2 regions of the Rahnella sp. EDr1-12 genome follow, and region 2 is predicted to be linked to the other one. Evidence: predicted binding sites of a transcription regulator. Region 2 holds the regulator's gene; the other holds the start of a gene.
What was found. Region 2 encodes PhoB, which activates phosphate uptake and scavenging genes when phosphate is short. Its sites were predicted from a motif close to CTGTCATAAAACTGNCNNAT; they were not measured.
Positions count from the first base shown of each region.

Region 1: a site for PhoB is predicted at 14,268-14,287, ahead of phoA (alkaline phosphatase). Genes of this name have one in related genera too.

Region 1 is NZ_JBLZNY010000006.1:88,235-104,537, reverse strand. Features, by position in the region: gene chaA (sodium-potassium/proton antiporter ChaA) at 234-1,334, shown strand; gene phoH (phosphate starvation-inducible protein PhoH) at 1,423-2,211, opposite strand; gene ACO0U8_RS20100 (chloride channel protein) at 2,927-4,198, opposite strand; gene efeB (iron uptake transporter deferrochelatase/peroxidase subunit) at 4,375-5,670, opposite strand; gene efeO (iron uptake system protein EfeO) at 5,729-6,868, opposite strand; gene efeU (iron uptake transporter permease EfeU) at 6,914-7,765, opposite strand; gene putP (sodium/proline symporter PutP) at 8,027-9,511, opposite strand; gene putA (trifunctional transcriptional regulator/proline dehydrogenase/L-glutamate gamma-semialdehyde dehydrogenase) at 10,043-14,017, shown strand; gene phoA (alkaline phosphatase) at 14,369-15,793, shown strand.
Region 2 is NZ_JBLZNY010000001.1:1,287,491-1,303,793, forward strand. Features, by position in the region: gene proY (proline-specific permease ProY) at 1-1,283, opposite strand, end outside; gene brnQ (branched-chain amino acid transport system II carrier protein) at 1,432-2,751, opposite strand; gene ACO0U8_RS06085 (cobalamin-independent methionine synthase II family protein) at 3,194-4,297, opposite strand; gene phoR (phosphate regulon sensor histidine kinase PhoR) at 4,565-5,884, opposite strand; gene phoB (phosphate response regulator transcription factor PhoB) at 5,906-6,595, opposite strand; gene sbcD (exonuclease subunit SbcD) at 6,812-8,050, shown strand; gene sbcC (exonuclease subunit SbcC) at 8,047-11,295, shown strand; gene ACO0U8_RS06110 (ABC transporter substrate-binding protein) at 11,531-12,553, shown strand; gene ACO0U8_RS06115 (ABC transporter permease) at 12,565-13,329, shown strand; gene ACO0U8_RS06120 (ABC transporter ATP-binding protein) at 13,326-14,147, shown strand; gene mak (fructokinase) at 14,209-15,129, opposite strand; gene rdgC (recombination-associated protein RdgC) at 15,339-16,253, shown strand.

The DNA of each region.
Region 1 (16,303 bases), on a different contig from region 2:
GCTTATAATCGCCTTTAATTCGCCAAACCTGCTGATAAACAGGCAGTACGTCGTTTTTTTGTGGTTAACCTGCATTATTTTCTGTTAATAGATTAATTTATCTACTATACTTAACAGGTTACACCATTACGCAACAGCGCGTTTTTACTGATAACCGACGGACAGGCGGTTATTGTTTTCTTCGTGACACCCGCTTTGCAGGGTCACGCATGTTTATAAGGAGAAAAATCATCATGGTGTCGTCTCAGGAACATCCCAAAATCAAAACCCGCCATCAGGAATATTCCCTGATTTTTCCCATTGCCGCCCTTATCGTCCTCGTTTTTTGGGGCAACAGCAGTAACTTTGCCTCGGTCGTTGGTATCAATCTCATTGCTCTGGTGGGGATCCTTGCCAGTGCATTCAGCGTAGTGCGTCATGCGGACGTGCTGGCACACCGTCTTGGCGAACCTTATGGCTCGCTCATCCTCAGCCTTTCAGTGGTTATCCTCGAAGTCAGCCTGATTTCTGCCCTGATGGCGACCGGTGATGCCGCTCCCGCGCTGATGCGTGACACCTTATTCTCGATCATCATGATCGTCACTGCCGGCCTGGTGGGCGTTGCCCTGCTGCTGGGCGGTCGTAAATTTGCGACTCAGTACGTTAATCTTGGTGGTATCAAACAATATCTGATGGCGATTTTCCCGCTGGCCGTTATCGTGCTGGTTCTGCCTGCTGCGCTGCCCGGCGGTAACTTCTCCACCACGCAGGCTCTGTTTGTCGCCGTGATTTCCGCCGCCATGTACGGCGTGTTCCTGCTCATTCAGACCAAAACGCATCAGAGCCTGTTTATTTACGAGCACGAAGATGACGATGAAGAAAGCGGCCACGGAAAGCCCTCTTCCAAAAGTAATCTGACGCACACCTTATGGCTTATCGTGCATCTGGTGCTGGTTATCGCCGTCACTAAATTCAATGCCAATCCGCTGGAAAGCCTGCTGACTGAACTGAACGCCCCTGCGCAGTTCACCGGTTTCCTGGTGGCGCTGTTGATCCTCTCCCCTGAAGGGCTGGGCGCGCTGAAAGCGGTGCTGCAAAACCAGGTACAGCGTGCGATGAATTTGTTCTTCGGCTCGGTGCTTGCGACCATTTCCCTGACCGTTCCGGCGGTGACCGTGATTGCCACCCTCACCGGTCAGGACCTGATTTTCGGCCTCGACCCGGCGAACATCGTGGTGATGCTGGCGGTGCTGATCCTGTGTCAGATTTCATTCTCGACCGGACGTACTAATGTCCTGAACGGAACGGCGCATCTGGCCTTATTCTGTGCCTATATGATGATTATTATGCTTTAACCCTGGCAGATAAACGCCATAACAAGAAAGGCCGCTCATCGGAGCGGCCTTTTTATTGTCATCAATTCGGTCATTTATGGGGAATTAATTATGAGTAAGCATTCAGCGTTCTCTGGCACAACTCAGAGCGCACGCAATCCTGTTTACCAAACTTAATGATGCCCACCATTTCGTCTTCTTCGAAACGGGATAATGCATCGCTGAGCCCTGATACTACGCCACGTGGTAAATCACACTGGGTAATATCACCATTCACAATCACCGTCACATTTTCACCCAGTCGGGTCAGGAACATTTTCATCTGACTGGCGGTGACATTCTGCGCTTCATCCAGAATAACCACTGCGTTTTCGAAAGTGCGTCCACGCATGTAAGCAAAAGGCGCAATTTCCACTTTCCCAATTTCCGGCCGCAAACAATATTGCAGGAATGAAGATCCCAGGCGACGTAATAAGATGTCGTAGACCGGGCGGAAATAAGGGGCAAACTTCTCTGAAATATCGCCTGGCAGGAAACCGAGATCTTCATCGGCCTGCAATACCGGACGTGTCACAATAATCCTGTCGATTTCTTTGTGAATTAATGCCTCAGCTGCTTTCGCAGCGCTGATGAATGTTTTGCCGCAACCGGCTTCACCTGTGGCAAAAATTAACTGCTTATTCTCTATGGCTGATAAGTAATGACCTTGAGCTTCGGTACGTGCTTCGATTACGGAGTGGTCGCGTGTATCCCGTGCCATTCCAATCGATTCCAAACCGCCCATCTGTACCAGTGATGTCACAGATTCTTCCTCGCGCTGGCGGTGACTGCGTGAGTCGCTACGAATGACTCGTTTTGCTTCACGGCGAGCTTTGATCACTGCTTTCTGTCTTCCCATAGTGGCACCTTACAGTTTGATTCACTTAACGCTAAGGCGGTTTCCCGCACGGTTATGTTTCACTCACAAATGAGGTTTTGGTCTCCTTTTAGACCAATTGAAGCCAATGAATAACGTGAAGAGGAAAATCGATCCCATTGATTAAGAAATAATCTCCTGGCTGTTTTCTTTTCACGAAGAGGCATTGTCAGTAATGAACTGAATGTCAATAATGACAAACCGCTGACCCGCACAATAAAATTGCCAGAATTAAAGCCAATGCTGTTCGCACCAGTGTGAAAGAGTCTCCCGGATTTAGGAGAAGAAGAGTCAGTTAAAGAACAGGGTTGTTGTTGCGTGGATGAAAACATCAGTGAAGAAAGATAGGAATATGCTGAAAATGCGTGACGAAATAATAAAGAGTCGGAAGCCTTGCCCTCGTTTGCAGTGACGCGACAACAACGAGTGAATGAGTGAAGCCTGTTATTTACTCTCACCAGCCCAAACAAGGACTTTACCATTCGCGCTCCCCGCAGTGTTATTAACGGCATTGGCCGTACACTCAGAAAAACCTTTTACAGTGCTGCTCAAAAACCTATTTACCGTACCACTCAAAAACTATCGCGCTATGATTTCAGTATAATGACACCTGAAATAAATGCGTTACTAAAATGTAAAAAAATTTGTAGTCTTCGTCAACAGGATCTTGAGGATCTTTTTGGGATCCTCCCTCCGGTTATTTTTCCCCGCTGATTTTACTGCATAAGGTAAAGCAGGCGATCGACCCGCTGACGGCGAAAAGAATCGGAATTAAAAAGTCATGATCAACCCGCGTAAACTCCATAATCAGCACCACCGCGGTTAACGGCATTTTCATTGAAGAGGCCAGAAATGCCGCCGCCCCGATAATGGCAAACGCACCGAGCGAGGTGCCGGGCCAGAACATATTCCACACGGCACCCAGAATACAGGCCAGCAGCGCGCCGTTAGACAGCCCCGGCGTCAGCAATCCGCCCTGCGCACCGGCGCGCAGCGTACTCCAGGTGATCACCAGTTTGCCGGCCAGCACCGTTGCCGCCAGCGCCACCGTAATCTGATTATCAAAACTGAGCTGTGCTGGCCCCTTCCCGTTGCCCAGCAATTGCGGCAACCAGCCCGCCAGAATGCCGATGAACGCAAAGTTCAGCAGATTGAAAATAATCAGCCGGGCATCGCGCGGTGCCTGCGCTTTTGCGCGGTTGGTCATGCGCGTAAACCCGTATGCGGCCACGCCAAATACCGGCCCCATCACCACTGACCAGACCATCAGCGAGGGCGTGGTATTCAGTTGCATCAGATGATACTGCGATTCATTGCCAAGCCCGATCCACGCCACCAGCGCCGCAATGGAGGAAGTCGCGATAGCCGGTAACAGCAACCGCCAGCTGAACGCGCCGAGCAACACTTCAAGTACAAACACCGCGCCACCCAGCGGCACGTTATACACCGCCGCCAGCCCGGCGCCTGCCCCGCAGGCAATCATGATCTGCGTTTCACGCACCGTCAGGCTGAACCGCCCGGCCAGCCAGCTGGCAGACACCGCCCCGATCTCGCGCGGCGCGACTTCGCGCCCGAGCGGCGAACCGAGCGCCACGGTAATAATTTGCAGCAACGCATGGAGCGTGGTGCTGACAAGAGGCATACGCGGTTGATCAGATTTCACCGCCGCCGCAATGCTGACCAGCGGCTTGCCCCAGCGGTAAAGCGCCCACCAGCCGAACCCCGCCACGGCGCCACACAAGACCAGCACCGCCAGACGCCGCGAGCGCGTGGCCTCGCTGACACCCTGTAAAAAGCTTTCGTTGCTGATGATAAAGTCGGGGCTGTAGCCAAACGCAAGGTGCTGGATGAAATGCAGCAGCAGCGCCAGCAGCATGCCGCCCAGACCGGCCAGAATGCCGGTACACAAAGTGGCTGCGGTCAGCCGCCATAACGGGCTGGTTTCTGCGGGAGGATTCAATTGGGGCATGTCAGGGTTTCACTGATTCTGTTGATGTTAGATGAACAGATTACACAAACTCAGTTAAACCGCGCATCAGCCAGAGGGCTTTTTCCACAACTAGTTTTTCACAATCGCGTGGTCACAATCGCGTGGTCACAACATACAGCGGGACTCCTCCTTCCGGCAGGAAGGAGGAGCAGGGATTACGCCTCGATCAGCGTTTGTCCGAGATAATGTTTCTCATCCTGCACACCTGGCAGCGTGAAGAAGAAGCCGCCGCCTGTCGGGCGGATATACTCTTCGAGCGGTTCGCCGTTCAGGCGTTTTTGTACCGTGAGAAAGCCTTTTTCCAGATCGTGCTGGAAGCAGACGAACAGCAGACCCATCTCCAGTTGGCCGGAATTGGTGACGCCCAGAGAATAGCTGTATCCACGGCGCAGCATCAGATTATCGTCAGTGGCCTTGGTGCGCGGGTTAGCCAGACGAATGTGCGCATCCAGTGGGATCACCTTCCCTTCCGGATCTTTAGTGTAATCCGGCACGTCGTGCTCTTTTTCCATGCCCAGCGGCGCACCTGTGGCCTTGTGGCGGCCAAAGATGGTCTGCTGCTCCTGCAACGGCGTGCGGTCCCAGAATTCGACGTGGAACGGGATAATCCGGGTGGCCTGATAGCTGCCGCCGACGGTCCAGGCCGGTTCGCCCTGATCGGCAGTAACCCAGATGGCTTTGTCCATCAGCGCCTTGTCTTTACTGTCAGGATTGGCCGTGCCGTCTTTAAAGCCCAGCAGGTTGATCGGCGTTTCTTTGCCCTGGCTGCGCGCAGCGTGGGACGAAATAAACCCGTCGCGGCGCCAGCGCACGCTGAGCAAATCCGGCGTGTATTTGATGATGTCACGCAGCGCATGAACCACGGTATCGCTGTTGTTGGCGCAAATTTGCAGCAGCAAATCGCCGTGGCAAAGTTTGGCATCAAGAGAATCGTTCGGGAAACGCGCCATGCGCTGAAGTTTCAGCGGCTTGTGCGCGGCCAGCCCAAAACGTTCATCGAACAGGGAATCACCGGCGGAGAGCGTCAGGGTGAGATTATCCGGATAAATCTCGCTACCCATGACGCCGGAATCCATCGGCGGGAATTTAGGATCCACAGAAGGCGCGGTGCCACCGGTGGTCAGGAAGCTGAAACGGGTGTCGAGCAGCCGGAACAGACGCTCCAGATCGGCCTTCGTTGTCGCCAGCACATCAAACGCCACCAGCATCATCGACGCCTGTTGTGGCGTCAGAATACCGGCCTGATGTTCACCATAGTAAGGCTGCCTGCCCCAGCGTTCGTCCGGGGACACCGTACCTGGTGTGTACTCTGGTTTTGCACCGGGTGTTTTTTCGGCCTGCACAGTGGATGCGCCGCCCAGGGCAAATGCCCCGCCTAACAATCCCACGCCTTTGAGTAAACTGCGGCGTGAAGAAGAAACGTCATCCTGATTATTGTTTTTATGACTCATTACTCTGCCTCGGAAATTTAAAAGCGCCCTTCCCGGTCAGGGGAAAGGCGCTGAAAAATCAATCTAAACCAAGAACACCACGCAGTTTGGCTAAATCTTCTGCCAGGGTGGTGATTGGCCCTTTCATTGCGTTACGGTCTGCATCAGACAGTTTTTCGTAATTCTCATAACCGTCTTTGGTTTTGTATTTATCCAGCAGCGTATCGACGGTTTTGAAGTTAGCGTCGATTTTATCCAGCAACGGTTTGTCGGCTTTTTCCAGCAACGGACGCAGCAGGTTAACGATTTTCTGAGCGCCATCGAGGTTGGCACGGAAATCCCACAAGTCGGTGCGGCTGTAACGGTCTTCTTCACCGCTGATTTTGCTGGATGCCACTTCTTCGATAAGACCCGCTGCCCCGCCGACCACTTTGCTTGGCGGGAAGGTCAGATCGGTAATGCGTTTTTGCAGATCCACCGTATCGGCGTACAACTTATCGGCAAATTTCTCGGTGCCCTGGGTGGTTTTATCGGCGAAGAGGATTTTCTCCAGACGGTGGAAACCGGTGAAGTTAGGATCTTCCGCTTTTTTCTCGAAATCGTCTTCACGGGCGTCGATGCTGCCATCCAGATCGGAGAACAGTTCGGCGATGGGCTCAATGCGCTCGTAATAAACGCGGGTAGAAGCGTACAGGGATTGCGCTTTTTTCAGGTCGCCCTTTTTAATCGCCTCAGTGAACGCTTTGGTGTGGGAAACCAGTTCACCCACCTGTTGAGTCACATAGACTTTGTATTCCGCAATCGGGCCAACCAGCGCCATGGCGTCCGGTTTGGTGGCGGCCGCTGCGCCTTCTGCGGTCACGGTCAGTTTGCCTTTTGGATTGCTCAGCAGACCGCAGGTCATGTCGTATTCGCCCGGTTCCAGGTTAGCCGTCATTTTCTGGGTGAAACCTGGCGCGATATTTTCGCGCTCTTCCACCACCATCACGCCTTTGAGAATTTCCCATTCCAGACCTTTCTGGCTGGCGTTATGCACGACAAACTGCGTTTTACCGGCAGGCACGGTCAGCGCCATCGGTTCACACTGTTTATCATTAACGGTAATTTTTACCTGACGAACATCAGCAGCCAGCACGTTGGCGCTCAGCGCAAAAGCGGGCAGAGACAACAGTGCAATCTGTAAAGCTTTACGGCGAAACAGCGGGGATGAATAGGACATGTACCACTCCATGACAAACTGTGTGAAGAGACAATTAACGTAAAATCAGCGTTGTGTTTTGTGCCCGGCAGATGCCGCAGCGGCCACAGGCGATTTGCTCTGCGGCATAAAGAACAGGAACAGCGCCGGGATCAGATACAGGAAATACACCGCGACTTCACTGACTGTCGGCGCTTCCTGATACCCGAACATGCCTTCCAGCAAGGTTCCGAATAAAGAGTGCGTGGAGAGCGTCCCGCTCAGGTCAAAGGCGATATCCTGCATACGGTTCCACAACCCTGCTTCGTGAAACGCGCGGATCGCGCCCGCAGCCAGACCGGCGGCGACAAACAGAATAAACAGGCTGGTCCATTTAAAGAATTTCGCCAGATGCAGCTTCACGCCGCCGTAATAGATGAGGAAACCGAGCACGATCGCCGCGCCCAGGCCGAGCAGTGCGCCAATCGGCGCTTCGATACCCACGTCTTGCTGGAACGCAGCCAGCAGGAAGAACACCGATTCCAGCCCTTCGCGCGCCACCGCAAAGAACACCATCGCCACCAGCGCCCAGCCCTGCCCGCGGCTGGAGTTGAGCGCGTTATCAATCGCGCCTTCCAGATGTACTTTGATTGAACGCGACACCTTACGCATCCAGAACACCATGTAGGTCAGAATGCAGACGGCCACAACCGCCACAATGCCTTCGAACAGCTCCTGCTGCTTTTGCGGAAACTCGCCGGTGGTTTCATTGATGAAAATACCCAGCGCCAGACACAATGCTGCCGCCACGATCACGCCAATCCAGACCACGCCGAGCCACTGCCCGCGCTGCGTCCGTTTCAGATAACTGGCGATCAGGCTGACGATAAGCGCGGCTTCCAGCCCTTCGCGGAACATAATGAGAAACGGAACGAACATAGCGGAACTCCCGTAGAACAAATGACTTACAGTTTGTGCAAGCACTCTGTAAAGAAAAGTAAAATCGAAACGATAGTGATTATCATTCCTGGCGAGATAAATACAAGAGGCCGCATGCTGTTTTTTGAGCACGGGAGGGGAAAAGCGCACGAAAAAATATTGCCGGTTGTTTCAGCACCCCGGATACAGGGTGCCGTAAAAGAAAACGGAGCCCTGAAGGCTCCGTGAGGTCACTGTCTGATTCACCGCCCGGGGCGAAAATCAGATGCTGTTGTATTCGGCTTCCGCCGTGTTGAAACGTTCTTCAACCGCTTTTGACGGCTTGCTGCCGGTCAGGCTGACAATCCAGATAGCCAGCGAGGCGAAGATAAAGCCGGGGATGATTTCATACAGCTCGGCCCAGCCGTACTGCTTCCACAAAATCACGGTAGCCGCACCGACCACCATCCCGGCCAGCGCGCCGTTGCGGGTCATGCGTTTCCACATCACCGAGATCAGGATAACGGGGCCGAATGCCGCACCAAAGCCTGCCCAGGCGTAACTCACCAGACCCAGCACGCGGTTTTCAGGGTTTGCCGCCAGCGCAATCGCCACCAGCGCCACCACCAGAACCATCAGACGACCAATCCACACCAGCTCACGCTGGCTCGCGCCCTTGCGCAGAAACGCTTTATACAGGTCTTCGGTGATAGCACTGGAGCACACCAGCAACTGACAGCTCAGCGTACTCATCACCGCAGCCAGGATCGCGGACAGTAAAACACCGGCAATCCACGGATTGAACAGCAGTTTCGCCAGTTCGATAAACACGCGCTCACCGTTTTGCGTCACGTTCCCCGCTTGGCCCGGATTATTGCTGAAGTACGCAATGCCGAAGAAGCCGACCGCGATGGTGCCCGCCAGACACAGAATCATCCACGTCATGCTGATGCGGCGCGCGCTGCGAATGGTACGGTGAGAATCCGCCGCCATGAAACGCGCCAGAATGTGCGGCTGGCCGAAATAGCCCAGCCCCCAGCCCAGCAGCGACAGGATAGCCACCAGATTCATGTTCTTGAACATGTCGGTGTATTGCGGGTTTTTAGCCTGAATGACCATCATTGAGGTATCAATACCGCCAACCGCGAGGATGACGATCACCGGCGTCAGGATCAGTGCAAAAATCATCAGACTGGCCTGCACGGTGTCCGTCCAGCTGACGGCCAGAAAGCCCCCGATAAAGGTATAAATGATAGTTGCAGCCGCCCCCGCCCACAACGCGGTCTGGTAGGTCATGCCGAAGGTACTTTCAAACAAACGCGCACCGGCCACAATGCCGGAGGCGCAATAGATGGTGAAAAAGACCAGGATCACCACCGCCGAGATAATGCGCAGCAGTTTGCTGGAATCTTCAAAACGATGGGTAAAGTAATCCGGCAGGGTCAGCGCGTTATTGTTGGCTTCGGTATGCACACGTAAACGCCCTGCCACCAGTTTCCAGTTCAGATACGCGCCGATGGTCAGGCCGATGGCAATCCAGCTTTCGGAAATGCCGGAAATAAAAATCGCCCCCGGCAACCCCATCAGCAGCCAGCCGCTCATGTCCGACGCCCCGGCGGAAAGCGCGGTCACCACGCTGCCTAAACTGCGGCCACCCAGAATATAATCATCAAAGTTTTTGGTCCGTAAATACGCGATGAGTCCAATCAAAATCATCCCGAAAATATAAACACAAAACGTCACCAGCATCGGTGTGTTCATTGTCATTGTTTTCTCCACTTCTTGTTATTTGTCGTGCTTATGAGCGATGCATATTCCATGCAGGCCGGCACCTGTCTGTCCTGACGCGGCAATAAACGCGGTCAAGCTCATGCCGGGGCGAGATGATGGCTGAAACCCGTAAAGGATGCAGCATTACTCTCCATATTTTTTCTTTTTACAGGTGGGTAATCAGGTTTTTATTCAAATTTCCTGTCGGGCGGATACTGGTTTAGCACACCATTGAATTCAAGATAATTAACAAATCAGATACACAAACTTCACGCTCCATCACACTTATTCTGATAACCGGTTGCACGTTACAGACGCAAAGGTTGCACCCTCCACAGCATCACGAAGGAACCCGCACAGCGGCCTCTGTGAGGTCAGCGCGGTTGTTAAGATGTTAAAAATGCCAGCCAAATCACATCAGGCAGACTTCCTGCGTGAATGAGGTTGCACAAGGTTGCAACATAGAAGATATTGCTTGCCATAAACATAATGAAATCACCTGAACCTCTTTATATGGAGTATTGGCGCATGGGTATGACGACGATGGGCGTGAAGCTGGACGAAGGCACGCGCGACAGGCTTAAAGTGGCCGCACAGCAAATTGACCGCACGCCGCACTGGCTGATCAAACAGGCGATCTTTTCCTATCTTGAACGGCTGGAAAATGGCGACGCGCTGCCGGAAATCCCCGCGCTGAACGGCGCTGCGGCTGAAAACGCCGACGATACCCCGCCGCTGACGGTTCAGGAATCACATCAGCCCTTCCTCGATTTTGCCGAGCAGATCCAGCCGCAGTCCGTCAGCCGTTCAGCAATCACCGCCGCCTATCGCCGCCCTGAGCCGGAAGCCGTTTCCATGCTGCTCGAACAGGCGCGTTTACCTGCGCCGCTTCATGACGCAGCGCAGAAACTGGCTGCCGACATCGCCACCAAACTGCGTAACCAGAAGAGCGCCAATGGCCGTGCCGGTATGGTGCAAAGCCTGTTGCAGGAGTTCTCACTTTCCTCGCAGGAAGGCGTGGCGCTGATGTGTCTGGCGGAAGCCCTGCTGCGCATTCCCGATAAACCGACGCGCGATGCGCTGATCCGCGACAAAATCAGCAACGGTAACTGGCACTCTCACCTGGGCCGCAGCCCGTCGCTGTTCGTCAACGCCGCCACCTGGGGTCTGCTGTTCACCGGCAAACTGGTGGCCACGCACAACGAGACCAGCCTGTCTAAATCTCTCAGCCGCATTATCGGTAAAGGCGGCGAGCCGCTGATCCGTAAAGGCGTGGACATGGCCATGCGCCTGATGGGCGAACAGTTCGTGACCGGCGAAACCATTGCCGAAGCGCTGGCCAATGCCCGCAAGCACGAAGACAAAGGTTTCCGTTATTCCTACGACATGCTGGGTGAAGCCGCGCTGACAGAAAAAGACGCGCAGGCCTATTTGCAGTCTTACCAGCAGGCGATCCACGCGATCGGTAAAGCCTCCAATGGCCGTGGCATTTATGAAGGCCCCGGCATTTCCATCAAACTTTCCGCCCTGCACCCGCGCTACAGCCGTGCGCAGTACGAACGCGTCATGGAAGAACTTTACCCCCGCCTGCTGTCGCTGACCTTGCTGGCCCGCAGCTACGACATCGGCATTAACGTCGATGCCGAAGAGGCCGATCGTCTGGAAATCTCTCTCGATTTGCTGGAAAAACTCTGCTTTGAGCCGGAACTGGCGGGCTGGAACGGCATCGGTTTTGTGATCCAGGCTTATCAGAAACGCTGTCCGATGGTGATCGACTACCTGACCAGCCTGGCGCAGCGCAGCCGTCGCCGCCTGATGATCCGTCTGGTAAAAGGCGCGTACTGGGACAGTGAAATCAAGCGCGCCCAAATGGACGGGCTGGACGATTATCCGGTCTACACCCGCAAGGTTTACACCGACGTCTCTTATCTGGCCTGTGCCCGTAAACTGCTGGCCGTGCCGAACCTGATTTATCCGCAGTTCGCCACCCACAATGCCCACACCGTCGCTGCCATTTATCAGCTGGCCGGTAACAACTATTATCCGGGTCAGTACGAATTCCAGTGCCTGCACGGCATGGGCGAACCGCTGTACGAGCAGGTTGTCGGTAAAATTGCCGAAGGAAAACTCAACCGCCCTTGCCGCATCTATGCCCCGGTCGGCACCCACGAAACGCTGCTCGCCTATCTGGTTCGCCGCCTGCTGGAAAACGGCGCCAACACCTCTTTTGTCAACCGCATCGCCGATGCCACGCTGCCAATCGACGAACTGATCGCCGATCCGGTTCTGGCCGTTGAAGCGCTGGCCGCCACGGAAGGACAGGTCGGATTGCCGCACCCGCGCATCGCCCTGCCACGCAATTTGTACGGCGATAAACGCGTCAACTCTGCCGGGCTGGATATGTCCAGCGAGCATCGTCTGGCCTCGCTGTCCAGCGCCCTGTTGCAAAGCGCCAGCCATACGGTCACCGCGCAGCCGATGATCGATGCGCCCACTGACGACGGCGAATTTTTGCCGGTCATCAACCCGTCTGAACATACCGACATCGTCGGGCACGTACGTGAAGCCACAGAAGCGGAAATCAGCCGTGCGCTGGACGCCTCCGCCACGGCTGGCGCCATCTGGTTTGCGACACCTCCCGAAGAGCGCGCCGCAATCCTGCAACGCGGTGCAGAATTGATGGAAGCGCAGTTGCAAAGTCTGCTTGGCGTGCTGGTGCGCGAGGCCGGAAAAACCTTTAATAACGCCATCGCCGAAGTGCGCGAAGCGGTGGATTTCCTGCACTACTATGCCGGTCAGATCCGCGAAGATTTCACCAACGACACGCACCGTCCGCTCGGCCCGGTGGTGTGTATCAGCCCGTGGAACTTCCCGCTGGCGATTTTCACCGGCCAGATCGCGGCCGCACTGGCCGCAGGCAACAGCGTGCTGGCAAAACCGGCGGAGCAAACGCCTCTGATTGCGGCGCTTGCCGTCGGTATTCTGCACGAAGCCGGGGTTCCGGCCGGGGTACTTCAACTGCTGCCGGGCAAAGGCGAAACCGTCGGTGCGCAACTGGTCAATGACGAACGCGTTCGCGGCGTGCTGTTCACCGGCTCCACCGACGTGGCGGGTATTTTGCAACGCAACATTGCAGGAAGACTCGATCCGCAGGGGCGTCCGACGCCGCTTATCGCCGAAACCGGCGGCCTGAATGCGATGATTGTCGATTCCTCCGCCCTGACCGAGCAGGTCGTGATGGACGTGGTGGCCTCCGCCTTTGACAGCGCCGGTCAGCGTTGTTCTGCTCTGCGCGTGCTCTGCATTCAGGATGACGTGGCCGAGCACACCCTGCAGATGCTGCGCGGTGCCATGGCCGAATGCCGCATGGGCAATCCGGAACGCCTGTCTACCGATATCGGGCCGGTGATTGACGCCGATGCCAAAGCTGGTATTGAAAAACATATCGATTCCATGCGCGCCAAAGGCCGCACGGTGTATCAGGCCACGCAGGAATTCGCCGCTGACCAGCAGGAATGGAACCGCGGTACCTTTGTAAAACCGACGCTTATCGAGCTGGAAAGCTTTGATGAGATGAAGAAAGAGATCTTCGGCCCGGTGCTGCACGTGGTGCGTTATGCCCGTCAGGATCTGGATAAGCTGATCGGTCAGATTAATGCCGCCGGTTACGGCCTGACGCTGGGCATTCACACCCGCATCGACGAAACCATCCACCGTGTGACCCAGCAGGCGCACGTCGGCAACATGTACGTGAACCGCAACATGGTTGGCGCCGTGGTTGGTGTACAGCCGTTTGGCGGCGAAGGCTTGTCCGGCACCGGCCCGAAAGCGGGCGGCCCGCTCTATCTTTATCGCCTGCTCAGCAGCCGTCCGCCATTTGCCGTGCAACAAACCTTGCTGCGTCAGGATCGCGATCTGCCGCTGGACACGTCCGTGCGCGACGCGCTGCTTGCACCGCACCGCGCGTTGCAGCAGTGGGCAACCCGCAGCCAGCAACCGGCCGCCTTTATCGACGTCTGCACGCGCTTCGCCGAAAGCAGCCAGGGCGGCACATTGCGCACCCTGCCGGGGCCAACGGGCGAACGCAACACCTACGCCCTGTTACCCCGCGAACGTATTCTGGCACTGGCCGATAATCAGGCCGACGCCCTGCTCCAGCTTGCCGCCATCACCGCGACCGGTTGCCGGATCCTGTGGCCGGAAGCGCCGTTACAGCGCGAACTGTTCAGCCAGTTACCCGGGGCGGTACAGGAACGCGTGGACTTCGCACAAGACTGGCAAAACGATGCGCCGGTCTTCGATGCGGTCATCTACCACGGCGACGCCGACCAGCTGCGGGAACTGTGTCAGATTATCGCCAACCGCCCTGGCGCCATTGTGTCAGTGCAGGGCTTTGCGCGCGGCGATGACAATGTGTTGCTGGAGCGCCTGCTTCACGAGCGCTCATTGAGTGTGAACACCGCCGCGGCGGGAGGAAATGCGAGTCTGATGACCATCGGGTGAGGGTTGATATCAGTGGCCGCCGCAATGGCGGCCTTTAACCCTGACCGAAACAGTGTCGGTTGCTCAATTGCAGTGTTCGCTTAACGCGTTGTGCCGACACCGCCAGAGAGGGAGGAAAGTGCCTCCCTCTTTGATCTCCCGAGTTTTTTTTCAGACATGCTTTATCGCGGAAGCGATGTACGCGCTCTGAGACTCCCCCATGTAAGGCAATCCCCGACACGTAGCCCGCAAGCCACAACATCTGTCTCCTCTGTCATAAATCCGTCATCCCTCTGACTTACCCTGCCAGTAACAAAATAAATCAAACTGTGTATTTGTATTTCTTCCGCTTTATAAAAAGGAGTTTTGACAATGCAACAACCTGTATCTCTGCTCGCCCGCGCCATCGCTGCCGCCCTGCTGCTTTCCGCTTCTGCCGGGTCTTTCGCTGATGAAAACACCGTTCTGACCGACCGTGCGGCAAAAGGCGTCCTGACCGAACAAGGTGGCGCACGCCGTCTCAGCGGTGATCAGACGGCCGCGCTGAAAGCCTCGCTTTCTGACAAAACGGTCAAAAACGTTATTTTGCTGATCGGCGACGGCATGAGTGATTCTGAAATCACCTCGGCGCGAAATTACGCGGAAGGCGCAGGCGGTTATTTCAAAGGCATCGACGCCCTGCCGCTGACCGGCCAGTACACCCATTATTCTCTCGATAAGAAAACGCAAAAACCTGACTACGTCACCGACTCTGCCGCTTCAGCCACCGCCTGGTCCACCGGCGTGAAAAGCTATAACGGCGCGATTGGCGTGGATGTAAACGGTAAGGATCACCAGACAATCCTTGAAATTGCGAAAGCCGCCGGAAAAGCCACCGGCAACGTGTCGACCGCCGAATTACAGGACGCCACCCCGGCCGCACAAATCGCCCACGTCACCTCCCGTAAATGTTACGGTCCGCAAGAAACCACTGAGAAATGCGCCACTAACGCGCTGGAAAACGGTGGCCGTGGCTCCATCACCGAACAGTTATTGCAGACGCGCGCCGATGTGACGCTGGGTGGCGGCAGAAAATCCTTCAGTCAGCTGGCCAAAGCCGGTGATTTCCAGGGCAAATCCTTGAAAGATCAGGCACTGGCGCAAGGTTATGTGTGGGTGGAAAACGCCGGTGAGCTCAGCGCGGTAACGCAAGCCGACCAGAAAAAACCGGTTCTCGGCCTGTTCTCCGAAGGCAACATGCCGGTACGCTGGCAGGGTCCGAAAGCCTCGTATCACGGCAACATTGATAAACCTGCCGTCACCTGCGAAGCCAACCCGCAGCGAACTGCGGATATCCCGACGCTTGCCGCCATGACTGAAAAAGCCATCGATCTGCTGAAAACCAATGAAAAGGGTTTCTTCCTGCAGGTTGAAGGCGCATCGATTGATAAACAGGATCACGCCGCGAACCCGTGCGGACAGTTTGGTGAAACCGTTGATTTAGACGAAGCCGTGCAAAAAGCGCTGGAATTCGCCCGTCAGGACGGCAACACGCTGGTTATCGTCACCGCCGACCACGCGCATTCCAGCCAGATCATCGAAACCGACGCCAAAGCGCCGGGTCTGACACAAACGCTGACCACGAAAGATGGCGCACCGATGACCATCAGTTACGGCAACTCAGAAGACGATTCCCAGGGCCACACCGGCACGCAACTGCGCGTTGCCGCGTTCGGTCCACACGCAGGGAATGTGGTGGGTCTGACCGATCAGACTGATCTTTTCTTCACCATGAAGGGAGCAATGGGGATTCAATGAGGGTAGAACGGTAAGGGTTAGGGGCGCGGGCTGAGTTTCAACGTCAAGACCGTGGGTTGCCACCCACACCGGCCTTAAGGGGGGCTTATCGCCGCCCCCCTTAAGAATCCCAGGCTCTTTTCACTGCGCGCTGCCGCTCGCTGGCTATATTCCAGCGGCTCCGGTTATTGCCGCAAACTCCGCCGCTACGCGGTCCTCTCATTTCAGGTTCGAACCCGCTCGGAAAAACACCCTCGCGGTTTCTCACCGTTCATTCGACGTCGTTTTGAGCGCGGCCAAAGGCTATGTAAAGCAAAACCAAACACATTTCCTTTGATTTTGAAATGCCAGTGGCCGTACAGAAAATCACGCCGGAGGGAGTGGCACCGTTTTCGACTTTTTAATTCAAAACTTAAGTCTCTATGATCTTTTGAATGACATAGCCAGTGGCCGCGCTCAAAAATCACGCCGGAGGGAGCGGTGGAAAACCGCGCGTCTGTTTGCGCGGGTTGTAACCCGAGCGGAGGGCAC
Region 2 (16,303 bases):
ATGATAAACACCAGGAAGATAATACCGAACACCGAGGTATACACGCCGCCACGCAGCGGGAACTCGAGCTCTTTAACCTGCTGCTTGCTCAGCTTGCGACGAAAACCAATCTGCGAGAACAGGATCATTATCCACACCCAGACGGTCGCAAATGTCGCCAGAGACGCGATCACCAAAAACACATTCGAAGGCATGATGTAGTTGAGGTAAACAGCAATCAGCAACGCGGCCATCATCACCAGCACCGTGACCCACGGTGTGCCCAGACGCGACACTTTGCTGAACATTTTAGGCGCCTGCCCCTGCTTTGCCATTCCGTGCAACATACGGCCCACGCCAAACACATCGCTGTTGATAGCCGACAACGACGCAGTGATCACCACGAAGTTCAGAATACCCGCCGCGGCAGTGATCCCCATATGCTGGAATGTCAGTACAAACGGACTCCCCTGCGTACCGATCTGATTCCACGGGAAAATCGACATGATGACAAACAGAGTACCCACGTAAAACACCAGAATACGCAGCGGAACCGAGTTAATGGCTTTCGGAATCGACTTCTTCGGATCTTCCGCTTCACCGGCCGTAATACCAATGATTTCAATACCGCCATAAGCGAACATCACCAGCTGTAACGACAGGATAGTCCCCATGATGCCCTGGCTGAAGAATCCGCCGTGGCTCCACAAATTATGGATACCTGTTGCCTGGCCGCCGTTGCCGATGCCCCAGAAGATAATGCCAAAACCCGCCACGATCATGATGATAATCGTCAGCACTTTGAAGAAGGAGAACCAGAACTCCAGCTCGCCGAACACCTTCACACTGACTAAATTGATGGCGCCGATGATCAGTACGACGCTGAGCACCCACGTCCACTGCGGCACATCCGGGAACCAGACGCCCATATATATGCCGAAGGCGGTAACGTCGGCGATCGCCACAATGAGGATTTCGAAACAGTAGGTCCAGCCAGTGATATAGCCCGCCATTGGCCCGAGGTAGTCCTGGGCATAGCGTGAGAACGAACCGCTTTGCGGGTTATGCACCGACATTTCGCCGAGTGCGCGCATGATGATAAAGGCGATGATGCCGCCGACCAGATATGCCAGCAATACGCTGGGCCCTGCCAGTTTGATGGCATCCGCCGATCCATAAAACAGCCCGGTTCCGATGGCTGATCCCAATGCCATAAAGCGAATATGACGCGTTGTCAGACCGCGTTTTAGCTTCGTGCCCGGCGCTTCTGGCTGCCCGGTTGGTTGTTCAGCTGATTCTTGCATGTACCTTAACCCGTCTCTGTATTTTAAAAATCACAATGCCAATTCAAAAAAACACCTGCACCCTGCCAATGAAAAAGCCACGGAAATGGTTTCCGTGGCCTGATTGGCGAACAATTCACTCAACTACTGTGGAACCTTCACCCGATAATTATTGATGCGCCGTGACGCTGCGCGGGCCACTGATTTTGTCATAGATCCCCACCAGTACCAGCATTAATACTGACGGCGGTAACCAGGCAAGACCTTGTGCAGCCAGTGGCAGGTTCGCAGTCCAGGCAGGCATGATATCAGCAAAGGCCGAGGTTTTGATGCCATCAACAATACCGAACACCAGACTGACCAGCATGACCGGCGCCACGATGCGCGTCGTATTATTCCACCAGCGCAGGGTGAAGCTCAAGACCACCAGCGCGATACATGGCGGGTAAATGGCCGTCAGCACCGGAATTGAAATCTGAATCAGATGGCTCAGGCCGAGGTTGGACACCAGCATGGAGAACAGACCCAGAATGAACACCAGTGTTTTATAAGACAGCGGCAGGTACTGAGCAAAGAACTCCGCACAGGCGCAGGTCAGGCCAACCGCCGTCACCATACAGGCGATGAAAATCAGCGCGCCGAGGAAGAAGCTGCCGACGCCACCAAAGGTATGCGCCACATAAGCATGCAGGATCACCGCGCCGTTAGTCGCGCCAGGCACCAGTGATGCACTGTTTTCGCCAAGTTTGAACAGGCTGAGATAGACCAGCACCAGACCTAAACCGGCGATCAACCCTGCCAGAATAGTGTAACGGGTCAGCAACTTAGCATCAGACACACCGCGTGAACGGGCGGCATTAACGATCACAATCCCGAACACCAGCGCTCCCAGCGTATCCATCGTCAGATACCCGTTTACGAAGCCACTTGAGAAGGGAACCGTTTGATAAGCATCGACCGCAGGCATTGTCTGCCCGGCTGGCCACAGCAGTGCTGCAACGCCCAGCGCAGCCAGTGCAACCATTTTCAACGGCGCGAGGAAATGCCCGACGGTATCGAGCAGACGGCCCGGATACAGGGAAATGCCGATCACCAGCGCAAAATAAATCACGCTATAAATCAGCAGAGGCAGCGGGCCGTCACCGGTCATCGGCGCGATCCCCACTTCAAAGGAGACGGTCGCGGTGCGTGGCGTAGCAAACAGCGGGCCCACGGCCAGATAGCAGACGGTGGCCAGCAAAATACCGGCACCACGGCCAATCGGTGAGCTCAGGGCGTCAACACCGCCCCCGACACGCGCCAGGGCAATGACGGTCATCACCGGGAGGCCGACGGCTGTGATCATAAACCCGGCAGCAGCCCACCAGACTTCAGGACCGGCCTGCAGGCCAACCATTGGCGGGAAAATAATATTTCCGGCCCCGACGAATAAAGCGAAGGTCATGAAACCTAACGCCAGAATATCTTTATTTGTTAAACGAGTACTCATGATTGGTGTCGTGTTGCCTGTTCAAATGAATAAAGTGTCCGTTGCTGTCGTCGTGCTGCTCGGTCAGAAGGATGAATGGCGAACAAAGCCAGAGAGCACCAAAATGAAGCCGGAAGGAGCCTAAAACGCCTGATGATATGCAGATGATTACGTTGTTATGCAGGGAGTATCGAGCGACAGCGGGGGCTAAGGTAAACGTTTATAGCGCAGAAAGGCAAGCCGAGATCCAAAAAGCAGAGTCTTCAACCAGATTAATGCTTGAGAGCAGCGATTATCACTAAATACAGCCGCAAACACGCAATATGATATGTATGATTTTTGAACGAAGTAAGCACAAGATATGCCCCGAAAAGGCAAAAAGTGCGTGAAATCACCACGAACGGGCAATTTCACGCACGATATCCAGCAGATTTATGAGGTCAATAAATAACCGGCGACGCCTTTACCAGACGCGCGCAGCGATATCGACGACCAGTTTTAATTTTTCCCACTGCTGGGCTTCGGTCAGGCTGTTGCCCTCTTCTGTCGAGGCGAAACCACACTGCGGGCTGAGGCAAATCTGATTGATATCCAGATACTCAGCCGCTTCTGCAAGACGCGCTTCCACCGTTTTCGCCAGCTCCAGTTCGCCGGATTTTGTGGTGATCAATCCCAGAACCGCCTGCTGATGGCCTTTTTTGATGAAGCGCAGCGGCTCGAAACCACCGGAACGCTCGTTGTCATATTCAAGGAAGAAAGCATCGATGTTCACGCCGCCAAACAGGATCTCCGCGACCGGCTCATAGCCGCCTTCTGAAATCCAGGTGGAGCGGAAGTTGCCACGACAAACATGCAGACCAATCACCAGATCGTCGGGTTTCCCGGCGATGGCTTTATTCAGCACGTCTGCGTAAGTGCGTGCTAACTCTTCCGGAGAATCCCCACGTTCGCGGATTTGCTTCTTCTGATCCTCTGAACACAGGTACGCCCAGACCGTGTCGTCGAGTTGCAGATAACGGCAACCGGCATCGTAAAACGCCCTGATGGCGTCACGGTAAACCTGTGCCAGATCGTCAAAATACGCTTTCAGGTCGGGGTAAACCTCTTTGCTGATGGCGTCACGGCCACCGCGAAAATGCATCACACTCGGACTTGGAATGGTCATTTTTGGCACCGCGTTGCCGCTGATGCTTTTCAGGAAGCGGAAATCTTCCAGCATCGGGTGGGCGCCAAAACCGAGTTTACTCACCACTTTAATGCTGCGTGCTTTCGTTTGTACGCCGTTGAACTGGATCCCCTGCACCGCGTCGTAACCTTCCACGCCGTCCAGCCCTTCGAAGAAATCGAAGTGCCACCACGCCCGGCGGAATTCGCCGTCAGTGACCACTTGCAGACCGGCTTCACGCTGCAAATCCACCACGCGACGAATTTCAGTGTCTTCCACAGCGCGCAGCTGAGCGGCATCAATCTCGCCAGCCTGAAACTGTTTACGCGCTTCTTTAATCGCCAGCGGGCGCAGAAAACTGCCGACAACGTCGGCGCGGAATGGAGGGGTTGTACGTTGCATGCATGACTCCTTTTAGGCACCCCGCGGCGTATGGCGGAATACCAATGATTTACAAAGTAAATAATTGCGTTGCGTTATATATAGACATCTGGATGTCTAAACGTCTTTGATTGGATAGTGTCATGCAGCACGCTTATCAGCAACAGAGGAATCTTCATGGGACGTGAATAAAATTCACGTTAGTGGGAAGAATGTTCATTTAGAGGAAATGTTCATTTGGAAGAGAGTAAGAAAGCCTGAAATCCGCAGATAACAGGCTTGAGAGGGTTAAGGCTTAACGGAAGCTTGCGCACCGGCGTCTTGCGGAACAATCAACCGCGGCGCCAGCGTAAACATAAAGCGGGTGCCGACACCCACTTCGCTCATGACTTCCAGCCTGGCGTTGTGGTGGCTCAGGGCATGTTTGACGATCGCCAGGCCCAGCCCGCTGCCGCCGGTCTGGCGGGAGCGCGCTTTGTCTACGCGATAGAAACGTTCGGTCAGGCGCGGAAGGTGCTGAGGCGCAATACCCGGCCCGTTGTCGCTTATCTGGAACTGCGCGCCGTGCGGCGTTTGCTGCCAGCTGACTTCAATGCGGGTGCCCGCCGGGGTGTGATTCACCGCGTTGTACACCAGATTGGAAACCGCGCTGCGCAGTTGATCTTCGTTGCCAAAGACCTTCAGCTTGTCGTTTATGCGGAATACGACCTCATGCTGGCCGCCGCTCAGCGTCTGCACTTCACGCTCCAGCATGCCGAGCATCACCGGAATATCGACTTTCTCGTGCAAATCCATATTGGCAGAGGCTTCTATTTTCGACAGCGTCAGCAACTGTTTTACCAGCCCGTCCATGCGTCGCGTCTGCTCCTGCATGGTATCCAGCGCTTTGGAACGAAACGGCTCTTCCAGCTTGGCGTCTTCCATCATTTCCAGATAGCCCTGCAAAACGGTCAGCGGCGTACGCAGCTCATGGCTGACGTTAGCGAAGAAGTTGCGTCGCGCGCCCTCGAGCTGACGCATCTGCGTGACATCCCGCGCCACCATCAGTAATTGCCCTTCAGAATAAGGCATCACGCGAAACTCCACGTAATGCTCATTATTCAGCTGAAGATTCAGTGCACGGCTGAAATCACGTGCCTGGATCCAGGCGCGAAACTCCGGGTAGCGCAAAAGATTAAAGATGTGCTGCCCGTTGTCTTCCGGCCAGCGAAAGCCGAGCAGTTCCTGCGCCAGACCGTTACACCAGAAAATATTGCCCTCTTCGGTGGTCAGCACCACCGCATCAGGTAACGATTCTGCACCGCTGCGAAAACGTTTAATTAATTGCCCTAATTCGCGACGACGACGACGGTTACGCATCTGCATCTGGTTCAGCCCGTAGAACAGCGGCTCCCAGCTCCAGCGCCCGTTTGGCGGGGTGATGCTGCGGTCAAGCCACAGCCAATGTGAGAGTTTAAGCTGGTTGTAATAGTTCCAGCCCAGCGCCGCCAGCAGCGACGCAAAGAGAAGCCAGCCAAAATGGCCAACAAAAATGCCGAGAATGATCGCTGGCAGGCAGAAGAGGAAAAATTCGCCGGCCAGCCGTTTCCATGACAAACGTTCTAACACACAGATTCTCCGCTGTGGGGATTAATAACGCGTTGAGAAACGGTATCCCGTGCCACGGACAGTCTGAATCATTCTGTCATGTCCACTGGTTTCCAGCGCTTTACGTAAACGACGAATATGCACGTCCACGGTGCGATCTTCCACATAAACGTTAGTGCCCCAGACGTTATTCAGCAACTGTTCGCGGCTGTAAACACGTTCTGAGTGGGTCATAAAGAAGTGTAATAATTTGAATTCGGTCGGCCCCATGTCGAGCGCCTGCTCGTTGGCCATCACCCGGTGAGAGGAAGGATCCAGGCTCAGCCCCTGCATGTCGATCACTTCTTCCACCGCCATCGGAGAAATGCGGCGCATTACCGCTTTGATGCGGGCAACCAGTTCTTTCGGAGAAAACGGTTTGGTGATGTAATCATCGGCACCCACTTCGAGGCCGCGCACCCGATCTTCTTCTTCACCGCGTGCGGTCAGCATCATCACCGGGATTTCGCGGGTCAGGGCTTCACGTTTAAGGTGCTTAATAAACTGAATACCGGAACCGCCCGGTAACATCCAGTCGAGCAGGATAAGCTCAGGATAAGGCTCGACCAGCTGGGCCACCGCGGAATCAAAATCTTCAGCTTCAACAGCCTGATAGCCATTTTGTTCCAGTACAAAACACACCATTTCACGAATAGGAGCTTCGTCTTCAACCACTAATATACGTCTAGCCATCGTAGGTCCTGCCAATAGGTTAGCGATCTTTTATTTGATTGCGGGCGCCATTATGCGTCAGTTTTGTGACAGATTTATGAATAGAAAGGATGGTTCATTACCCGGCAATTTAACAGCCATCTTGCTGAAATGCGTCCGATTTTCTCAGGACATCGTCCCCCGTCGGCGTTTATACTTTGCGCCATTGTTACCGCACCGCGAACCACAGGGAGTTTCATGCGCCTGATCCACACCTCAGACTGGCATCTTGGCCAGTATTTCTTTACCAAAAGCCGCGCCGCCGAGCACCAGGCCTTTCTGCGCTGGCTGACGGAACAGGTGGAAAATCATCAGGTTGATGCCGTGATCGTGGCCGGTGACATTTTCGATACCGGCTCACCGCCGAGCTATGCCCGCGAACTGTATAACCGCTTCGTGGTGGAATTACAACGCACCGGCTGTCAGCTGATTGTGCTGGCGGGTAATCATGACTCCGTCGCCACGTTAAATGAGTCCCGCGAGCTGCTTTCCTGTCTCAATACCCGGGTGATCGCCACCGTCGGCGAAGATCTGTCTGAGCAAGTGCTGGTGTTAAATCAGCGCAATGGTACGCCGGGAGCCGTACTCTGTGCGATCCCCTTTTTACGCCCGCGCGATTTAATCGCCAGTCAGGCAGGGCAATCCGGCAGCGACAAACAGCTGGCCTTACAGGAAGCCATTGCCGCGCATTATGATGCGCTGTGGCACGCTGCGCAGGCCAAACGCGACCAACTGGGTCTGCCGCTGCCAATCATCGCCACCGGCCATCTGACCACCGTTGGCGTCAGCACCTCTGATTCCGTGCGCGACATCTATATAGGAACTCTCGATGCCTTTCCGGCGCAGGCGTTCCCGCCGGTAGATTACGTGGCGCTCGGACATATCCACCGCGCGCAGTGCGTGGCGAAAACGGAACATATCCGTTACAGCGGTTCCCCTATTCCGCTCAGTTTTGATGAGCTGAGCAAAGCCAAAAGCGTCTATCTGCTGGATTTCGACGGTGCCACGCTCAACGCCATCGACACGCTGGAGATCCCCGTTTTCCAGCCGATGCAAATCATCAAAGGCTCGCTGGCGGAGATTGAACAGCAGCTGGCGCACTTCACCGGAGGCGATGCCACAAAACCGGTCTGGCTGGATATTGAAGTGGCGACGCAGGATTATCTCAGCGACATTCAGCGCCGCATTCAGGCGCTGACCGCCGAACTGCCGGTGGAGGTCGTGTTACTGCGCCGCAGTAAAGAACAACGGATCCACAGCATCGAACAGCAGGAAAAAGAAACCCTCAGCGAGCTGAGCGTCAGCGACGTTTTTGAACGCAGATTGTCGCTGGAAGCGGATACGGATGAACCGCGCCAGACGCGGATGCGCACGCTGTTCGCCCAGGTTGTCGAACAGGTCACCAGCGGTCAGAGCACGGAGGGCAGCGCACAATGAAAATTCTCAGCCTGCGTTTAAAAAACCTGAACTCGCTGGCAGGCGAATGGAAAATTGATTTCACCGCCGAGCCGTTCGCCAGCAACGGTTTATTCGCCATCACCGGCCCGACCGGCGCGGGGAAAACCACCCTGCTCGATGCCATTTGTCTGGCGCTATATCATCAGACGCCACGCCTGAACGTCACGCCAAGTCAGAATGAACTGATGACCCGCCATACCGCCGAGTCACTGGCCGAAGTGGAGTTTGAAGTGAAAGGCATCGGCTATCGCGCATTCTGGAGCCAGCGCCGCGCGAAAAACTCACCGGACGGCAATTTACAGGCGCCAAAAGTCGAGCTGGCCTTGCTGGCCGACGGCAAAATTCTGGCAGATAAAGTGCGCGATAAACTCGATGCCATCGCCGAACTGACCGGACTGGATTTTGGCCGTTTCACCAAATCGATGATGTTGTCGCAGGGCCAGTTCGCGGCGTTTCTGAATGCCGACGCCAACGACCGGGCCGAACTGCTGGAAGAACTCACCGGTACCGAAATCTACGGTCTGCTGTCAGAACGCGTGTTTGAACAGCATAAAGAGGCACGCGTCACCCTGGACGGTTTGCATCAACGCATGGCCGGTATCGAACTGCTTAGCGAAGAACAGCGCCAGGCGCTGGAAACAGAACTGACTGAGCTGAATGCGCAGGAAATCAGCCTCAGCCGGCAGGCGCAGCAGCGCCAGCAGGATCTTAACTGGCTGCAACAGTGGCAGCAGGTGCAGCAAAAACTTCAGCAGTCTCAGCAGCAACTGAGTGCCGCAGAGCAGGAAAATTTGGCTGCCGCGCCGCAATTGCAGCAACTTGCACGCAGCGAACCGGCAGAAAAACTGCGTCCGTTACTCAATGATCGACAGCGTTGTCAGGATGAATCGCAACGTCTTGTGCAGCAACTGGCGCAGCTCACGCAGCATCAGGAACAGCAAATTGCACAGATGACGCCGCTGACTCTGGCGGTGGAACAGGCGCAAACCGCACGCCTGAAACAGGCGGAAGAGCAGCGTCAGACGCAGACGCTGATCGAAGAAAAAATCCTGCCGCTGGATGGCGAAATTATCCAGTGGCGTAAATCACTGGCCGACACGCAACAGTCGGTCAGTGACGTGCAGAAACTGGTCAGTGAGCATAACGCGACGCGGGTGCAAATGACCGCCGAACGTCAGAAACTGGACGAAGAAAGCCGCCAGCATCAGACCCGCCAGACCGCGCTGACCGAGGCGCTGAACGCCGCACAACAGCGTCAGGCTGAGCTGGAAAAACAGCATCCGCTGGCAGCATGGCAGAAACGGCAAACAGAGCTGGCGCAGCTGCGCCCGGTGCGGCAACAGCTGTATTCACTCGCGCAGATTTTCCCGCAGCTGAACCAGCGCGTGCAGCAACAGCAAAAAGATTTGGCGCAATATCAGACGCAGCTGGCCGAAGAGGAACAGCGTCTGGGCGCGATCCGCCTGCAATGTCAGAAACAGCTGGAGCACCTGAACGACGTCAAAGCATTGCATAAACAGGAAATGCTGATCGTCAGCCTCGAAGCTGAACGAGCCAATCTGCAAAGCGGCAAAGCCTGCCCGCTGTGCGGTTCCACATCCCATCCGGCCATTGAACACTATCAGGAGGTTAAACCTTCTGAAACGGCGCAACGCGTCGAGAAAATGCAGCTGGAATTCGATGCGGCAAAGGCCAGCGGCATTGAGCTGGCAGCGAAAATCAAAAGTCTGAAAGAACAGCAAACACGCGTGCAAAACCAGCTGGAGCAGGAAAGTCAGCAACTGAATGCGCATACCGAAAACTGGCAGCGACTCAGCGCGCCGCTGAACCTGACATTCGGATTGCAGGATACCCTGGCCATTCAGCAGTGGCTGACGGAACGCGACGAAGAAGAACAGCAGTCACAGGATCTGATTAACCAGCACGAACAGCTGGCGCGGGCGTTGCAGCAGGCGAAAGATGCCCTGAATGACGCGCTGAACGCGCAGCAGAAAGTGCAGCAGCAAAGCGTGTTGCTGACCGAACGCATTACCCGACTGGAAGAGACGCAGGCAAAAACTCAGCAGGACTTTGCGCGGCTGCAAAAGCTGTTCACTGAAGGCGAGAAATCTCTTTCTGAACTCAATGCCAAACGCCTTGAACTGTTCGGTGATCGCCAGGTGGCGCAGGTTCGCGAGCACTTACATCAGCAACAACAGGCGGCGGAAAAAGCGGTCAGTGACGCACAGGGCGCGCTGCAAAAAGCGCAGGAACTGCGCGATCAGCTGGCCGGTCAGCTGGCGAGTACGCAGCAGCAACAATTGCAGGCTACGGAACAATTGAAGCGGGCGGAACAGGTGTGGCAACAAGCACTGAGCGCCAGCGGATTTGCCGATGAAGCCGCGGTGACACTGGCCCTGCTTGATGACGCACTGCGTCAGCAACTTCAGCAGCGCAAAGAACATCTGCAACAACAGCTGGCGCAGGCGAACGCATTGCTGAGCGATGCCAAAGCACAGCTGGAAAAACATCGCCTTGCCCGCCCTGCCCATCTGAGTGAAACAGAAAACGATCTCGAAGCCCTGACAGCGCAGCAGACGGAACTGGCGCAACAGCTGAAAGCCTTACAGCAACGTCTGGGCGAAATAACCAATAAACTTAACGACGATAAAGCGCGAAGCGGCAACCAACAGGTGCTGATCGCTCAGATTGCGCAGGCACAGCTGACGTGTGACGACTGGGGCTATCTGAATCAGATGATTGGCTCCAGCGACGGCGCGAAATTCCGTAAGTTCGCGCAAGGTCTGACGCTCGATCACCTGGTGTATCTGGCGAACCGTCAGCTGGAAAAACTGCATGGCCGTTATCTGTTGCAGCGCAAAACCAGCGATGCGCTGGAGTTGCAGGTGGTCGATACCTGGCAGGCCGATGCGGTGCGCGATACCCGCACGCTCTCCGGCGGCGAAAGTTTCCTGGTCAGTCTGGCACTGGCGCTGGCGCTCTCCGATCTGGTGAGCGATAAAACCCGTATTGATTCGCTGTTCCTCGACGAAGGTTTCGGCACGCTCGATGCCGACACGCTGGACACTGCGCTCGACGCCCTCGACAGCCTGAATGCCTCAGGTAAAACCATCGGTGTGATAAGCCATGTGGAAGCCATGAAAGATCGCATTCCGGTGCAAATCAAAGTCACCAAAGTGAACGGGCTGGGTGTCAGCCGCCTGAGCAGCGAATTTAAAGTCTGAACGTCAACCCGCAGGCCATCCCGCTAGCAATCTTGCTACCGGTTGCCCTGCGGTGGATCCCCTCTCTGCACATCCGCACAATAATCGCACCGTCACGGTGCGTCACAGTCTGTCAACCTGCTGAATTATCGGTTATTTCCTTCAGGTGACGATCTGGCACGCCCTGTGCTTACTGTTATGTATACAAGTTGCAGTACAAGCTGCACTGCCTGCAAAACAGCCAAGGGGAACGCCGATGAAAAACGACAAACCTGAAAACCTTCCGGTCAATACACAACGCCGCCAGATGATGAAATGGCTGGCGATTACCGGCGGTGTCATGACACTCGGCGGGATGATCCCGACCACCGTTTTCGCAGCCGATGATGATGAAATTCGCATCGGCTACTGGCCTATCGTCGGCGGTTTGCCTCTCTATGTCGCTCTCGAACAAGGGTTCTTCAAAGAGGCCGGTCTGAACGTGAAAGGCGTTAAATTTGCCAGCGCGCAGCAAATTGTTGAAGGGATGATCACCGGCAGGATCCACGGCTGCGCCAACGGTACGGCCACCGGCGCACTCGGGTTGGGGGCGATCACCTCGCCGGATCTGTTCAAAATCATCTGCTCGAATCCGTCCAATCATCAGCTGGTGCTGGATGAATTTCTGGTGCCGCTGAACAGCACCGCGAAAGCAATCAGCGATCTGAAAGGCAAAAAGATCGCCTGCGGTCCGGGGATCCAAAACGTCACCATGGCGAAGATCATTCTGGAGAAAAATGGATTCACCAATCCTTCCGTGATTGAACTGCCGGTCGGGCAACACGCGCCTGCGCTGGCCGCCGGACAAATCGACGGAGTGTATACACTCGAACCGACCGGCACCGTCGGACGCATGAAAAACCTCTCCCGCACGCTGGAAACCGGCGTGATTTCGAAATACGTGCTCGGCAATGCGGACGCCCCGTGGTTTGGCGGCGCGGCGGCGCTGAACTCCAGCTTTATCGCCAGCAAACCTGAAGAGACGAAAAAGTTTATTGCCGCTTATCAGAAAGCGGTGGAATTCATTGCGGCGCATCCTGATAAAGCCCGTGAAAACGTCGCCGGTTACACCAGCATTGAACCTGCGCTGGTGAAAGAAGTGCCGCTGCCGGGCTTCGTGATGTATCCGGGGTTAAAAGGCGAGAATCTGCAATGGTTCCAGAAATTTTATGACGTCTTTACCGAAAGAAAAATCTTCAGCAAACCGGTGGATGTCGCTTCGCTGATCTATCAGGGATAAGGGGAAAAATGATGACATCACCATGGTCTTCAAGATTGTTGCCACTGATCGGCCCTGTCCTGCTGTTTCTGTTCTGGCAACTGGCAGTGAGCGCCAAATGGCTGAATCCGGTACTGCTGCCTTCTCCCGTCGACACGCTGGGCTTTATGTTTCAGTCGTTTTCGGATGTCTCCATGCGCACCGACATCGGCGCGACGCTATACCGCACGCTGGTGGCGTTCGGCTTCGCCGCAGTCATTGGCGTCCCGCTCGGCGTGATTTTGGGCAGTAACGAAAAGGTCTATCGCAGCCTGGAATTTCTGATCGACTTCTTCCGCTCCACGCCCTCATCCGCGCTGATCCCGCTGTTCATGCTGATTTTCGGCATCACGGATGCCAACAAAATCGCCATCGCCGCCTTTGCCGCCGTGCTGGTCATTCTGTTTAACAGCGCCTACGGCGTGATGAACGCCAAGAAAACCCGCCTGATGGCGGCCAGGGTGATGGGAATTTCCCGCTGGCACATTTTCAAAGACATTTTGCTGATGGAAAGCCTGGCCCAGACGTTCGTGGGTCTGCGTACCGGTGTGTCGATTGCGCTGGTGATCGTGATTGTCGCCGAAATGTTTATCGGATCAGAAACCGGCCTCGGCCATCGGATCATTGATGCCCAGCAGGTCTTCAACATCAAAGACATGTATGCCTCGATCCTGATCACCGGTGCGCTGGGCTATTTACTGAATCTGGCCTTTTTACTGATCGAGAAAAAAACTGTCCACTGGAGTAGCAAAGCATGACGCAACCTCTCTCGCTGAACCCCGGTTACAAAGGCCCGCAACTGCCGCAATACGCCACGCGACCGGATACCCATGTGACCATTCGCGGCCTGACCAAAGCCTTTGCCGGACAGCCGCTGTATACCGATCTCAATCTGGACTTGCCGCGCGGAAAAATCGTCTCGATCTTCGGCCCGAACGGCTGTGGTAAATCAACGTTAATGAACATGATTGCCGGGCTGATTCCGGTAGATAAAGGCGACATTCTGTTTGACGGCAAGACGCTGGCGCAGACCACCATCGGCTATGTGTTTCAGAACTACCGCGACGCGCTGTTTCCGTGGATGAGCGCGCGTGCCAACATCGCCTATCCGCTGGTGCGCCACGGCATGAGTAAGGCCGAGGTGAACGCGCGGGTTGAAGAACTGACGCAGATGTTTGATATCCGCTTCGACCTGAAACGCTATCCGTATGAGCTTTCCGGCGGCCAGCAGCAAACCGTGTGCATCATGCGCGCGCTGGCGACACGCCCGGAAGTGATGTTCCTCGACGAGCCTTTTTCGGCGCTGGATTTTGAAATGACGCTGTTTATCCGCGATAAATTGCAGGAAGTGCAGCTGGCAACCGGCGTCACCATGCTGATTGTCTCTCACGATCTGGAAGATGCGGTATTTCTGGCGGATGAAATCTTACTGCTGACGCGACGGCCAACGCAGATTGCGGAAATCGTACCCTTCGATCTTCCCCGCCCGCGCGGTTCAGAAATCATGAGCCACCCAGAGTTTATCCGCGTGAAGGCGCATACGCTGGACGTTTTTAAACGGGAGATGGCGCTTTAACGGGGGAGTGTTGATTAAAATCAGGGGCGCAAATTCTGCGCCCCTGAAAGCTGATGATGGATTACAACGCAAAACGCGACTGCGGCCACAACCAGGCGGCACCGCGCACGCCGCTGGAATCGCCGTGAACGGCCTTGAGGATAGGGGTTTCGCATTCCCCCCCGAATACCCACTGCTTCACCAGCAGAGGAACGGTCTGATACAAACGATCGACGTTACTCATGCCGCCACCGAACACAATCACATCCGGGTCGAGAATATTCACCACGTTGGCCAGCGCTTTTGCCAGACGACGTTCGTAGCGGCCAAGTGCCAGTTCAGCGGTTTCGTCGCCCTGCTCCACCAGCGCAATAATCTCTGCACCTTTGAGACGCTGCCCTGAAAGACGGAAGTAGTCCTCGGCAAAACCGGTACCGGAAACAAACGTCTCGACGCAGCCGGATTTCCCGCAGTAACACGGCACTTCGCGGGCGAACTGGATTTCTTCTTCATCCTGCCACGGCAGCGGATTGTGACCCCATTCGCCTGCATTACCGTTGCCGCCTGCGTGCGCCACGCCGTGCAGCGCCACGCCGGAACCGCAGCCGGTGCCGATGATCACGGCAAACACGGTCTGACGGCCCGCGCCTGCGCCGTCGGTGGCTTCAGACACCGCCAGGCAATTGGCGTCGTTGGCAATATGCACCTCACGGTTAAGCAGCAGCGCCAGATCTTCATCCAGCTGTTGTCCGTTCAGCCACACGGAGTTTGAGTTCTTCACTTTCCCGGTAAACGGAGAAAGCGTGCCGGGAATGCCAAGCCCCACGCTGCCGCGCTGATCGGTGGCTTTCTCGGCGTCCAGCACCAGCCCTTCGATCGCTTTCAGCGTGCGTTCGTAGTCATTTCTCGGCGTATCGACCCGTTTGCGAAACAGCTCTTTACCTTCATCAGATAACGCAATGACTTCTATTTTTGTGCCGCCTAAATCAATGCCAATTCGCACGTGTTGTTCTCCTTTTACACTTTGCAGGGTCAGTTTTTTTGTGTTTATTCAGTTTAGAAGCCAGAGGCGTCTGTCACCAGAATAAGCTGTTATGCAATGTTACAGGGCGCGGTGATTTCTTAACGACGACGGACTCTCAATTGGTTATCATGCCGCCCTGCATTCATTTATTCAGCGTACCACGAGTGCGCCGGAACAGGGATAACGCCATGTTATGGTTTAAGAATTTGTTGGTTTACCGTTTGAGCCGTGAAGTTTCGTTATCTGCTGACGAAATGGAAAAACAGCTCAGCGCTTTCACCTTTACCCCGTGCGGCAGCCAGGACATGGCGAAAACCGGCTGGGTTTCGCCGATGGGTTCTCACGGTGGCGACGCGCTGACTCACGTCAACGGCGGCCAGATCCTGATCTGCGCCCGTAAAGAAGAAAAAATCCTGCCTTCTCCGGTGATCAAACAGGAGTTACAGGCCAAGATCGACCAGCTCGAAGGTGAACAACACCGTAAGCTGAAGAAAACCGAAAAAGATTCCCTCAAAGATGAAGTGCTGCACAGCCTGATGCCACGCGCATTCAGCCGCTACAGCCAGACGTTCATGTGGATCGATACCGTGAACGGCCTGATCATGGTCGATGCCGCCAGCGCCAAAAAAGCCGAAGACATGCTGGCGCTGCTGCGCAAAAGCCTCGGTTCACTGCCAGTCGTGCCATTAACGATGGAAAGCCCGATCGAACTGACGCTGACGGAATGGGTGCGTTCCGGCGACACGCCGGCCGGTTTTACTTTGCAGGACGAAGCCGAGCTGAAAGCGATTCTGGAAGAAGGCGGCGTGATCCGCTGTAAGAAACAGGCGCTGGTCAGCGATGAAATCGCCACCCACATTGAGAACGGCAAACTGGTGACCAAGCTGGCGGTAGACTGGCAGGAACGCATCGCCGTGGTACTGGCCGATGACGGCAGCATCAAGCGTCTGAAATTCAGTGACGTGATCCGTGATCAAAACGAAGATATCGACCGCGAAGATTTCGCAGGCCGCTTTGATGCTGATTTCGTGCTGATGACCGGAGAACTGGCGGCGCTGATTCAGAATCTGATTGAAGCGCTGGGCGGCGAAGCGCAACGCTAACACCACCTGCCAAACGCAGAAAAGGCGCTCATTGGGCGCCTTTTTTACAT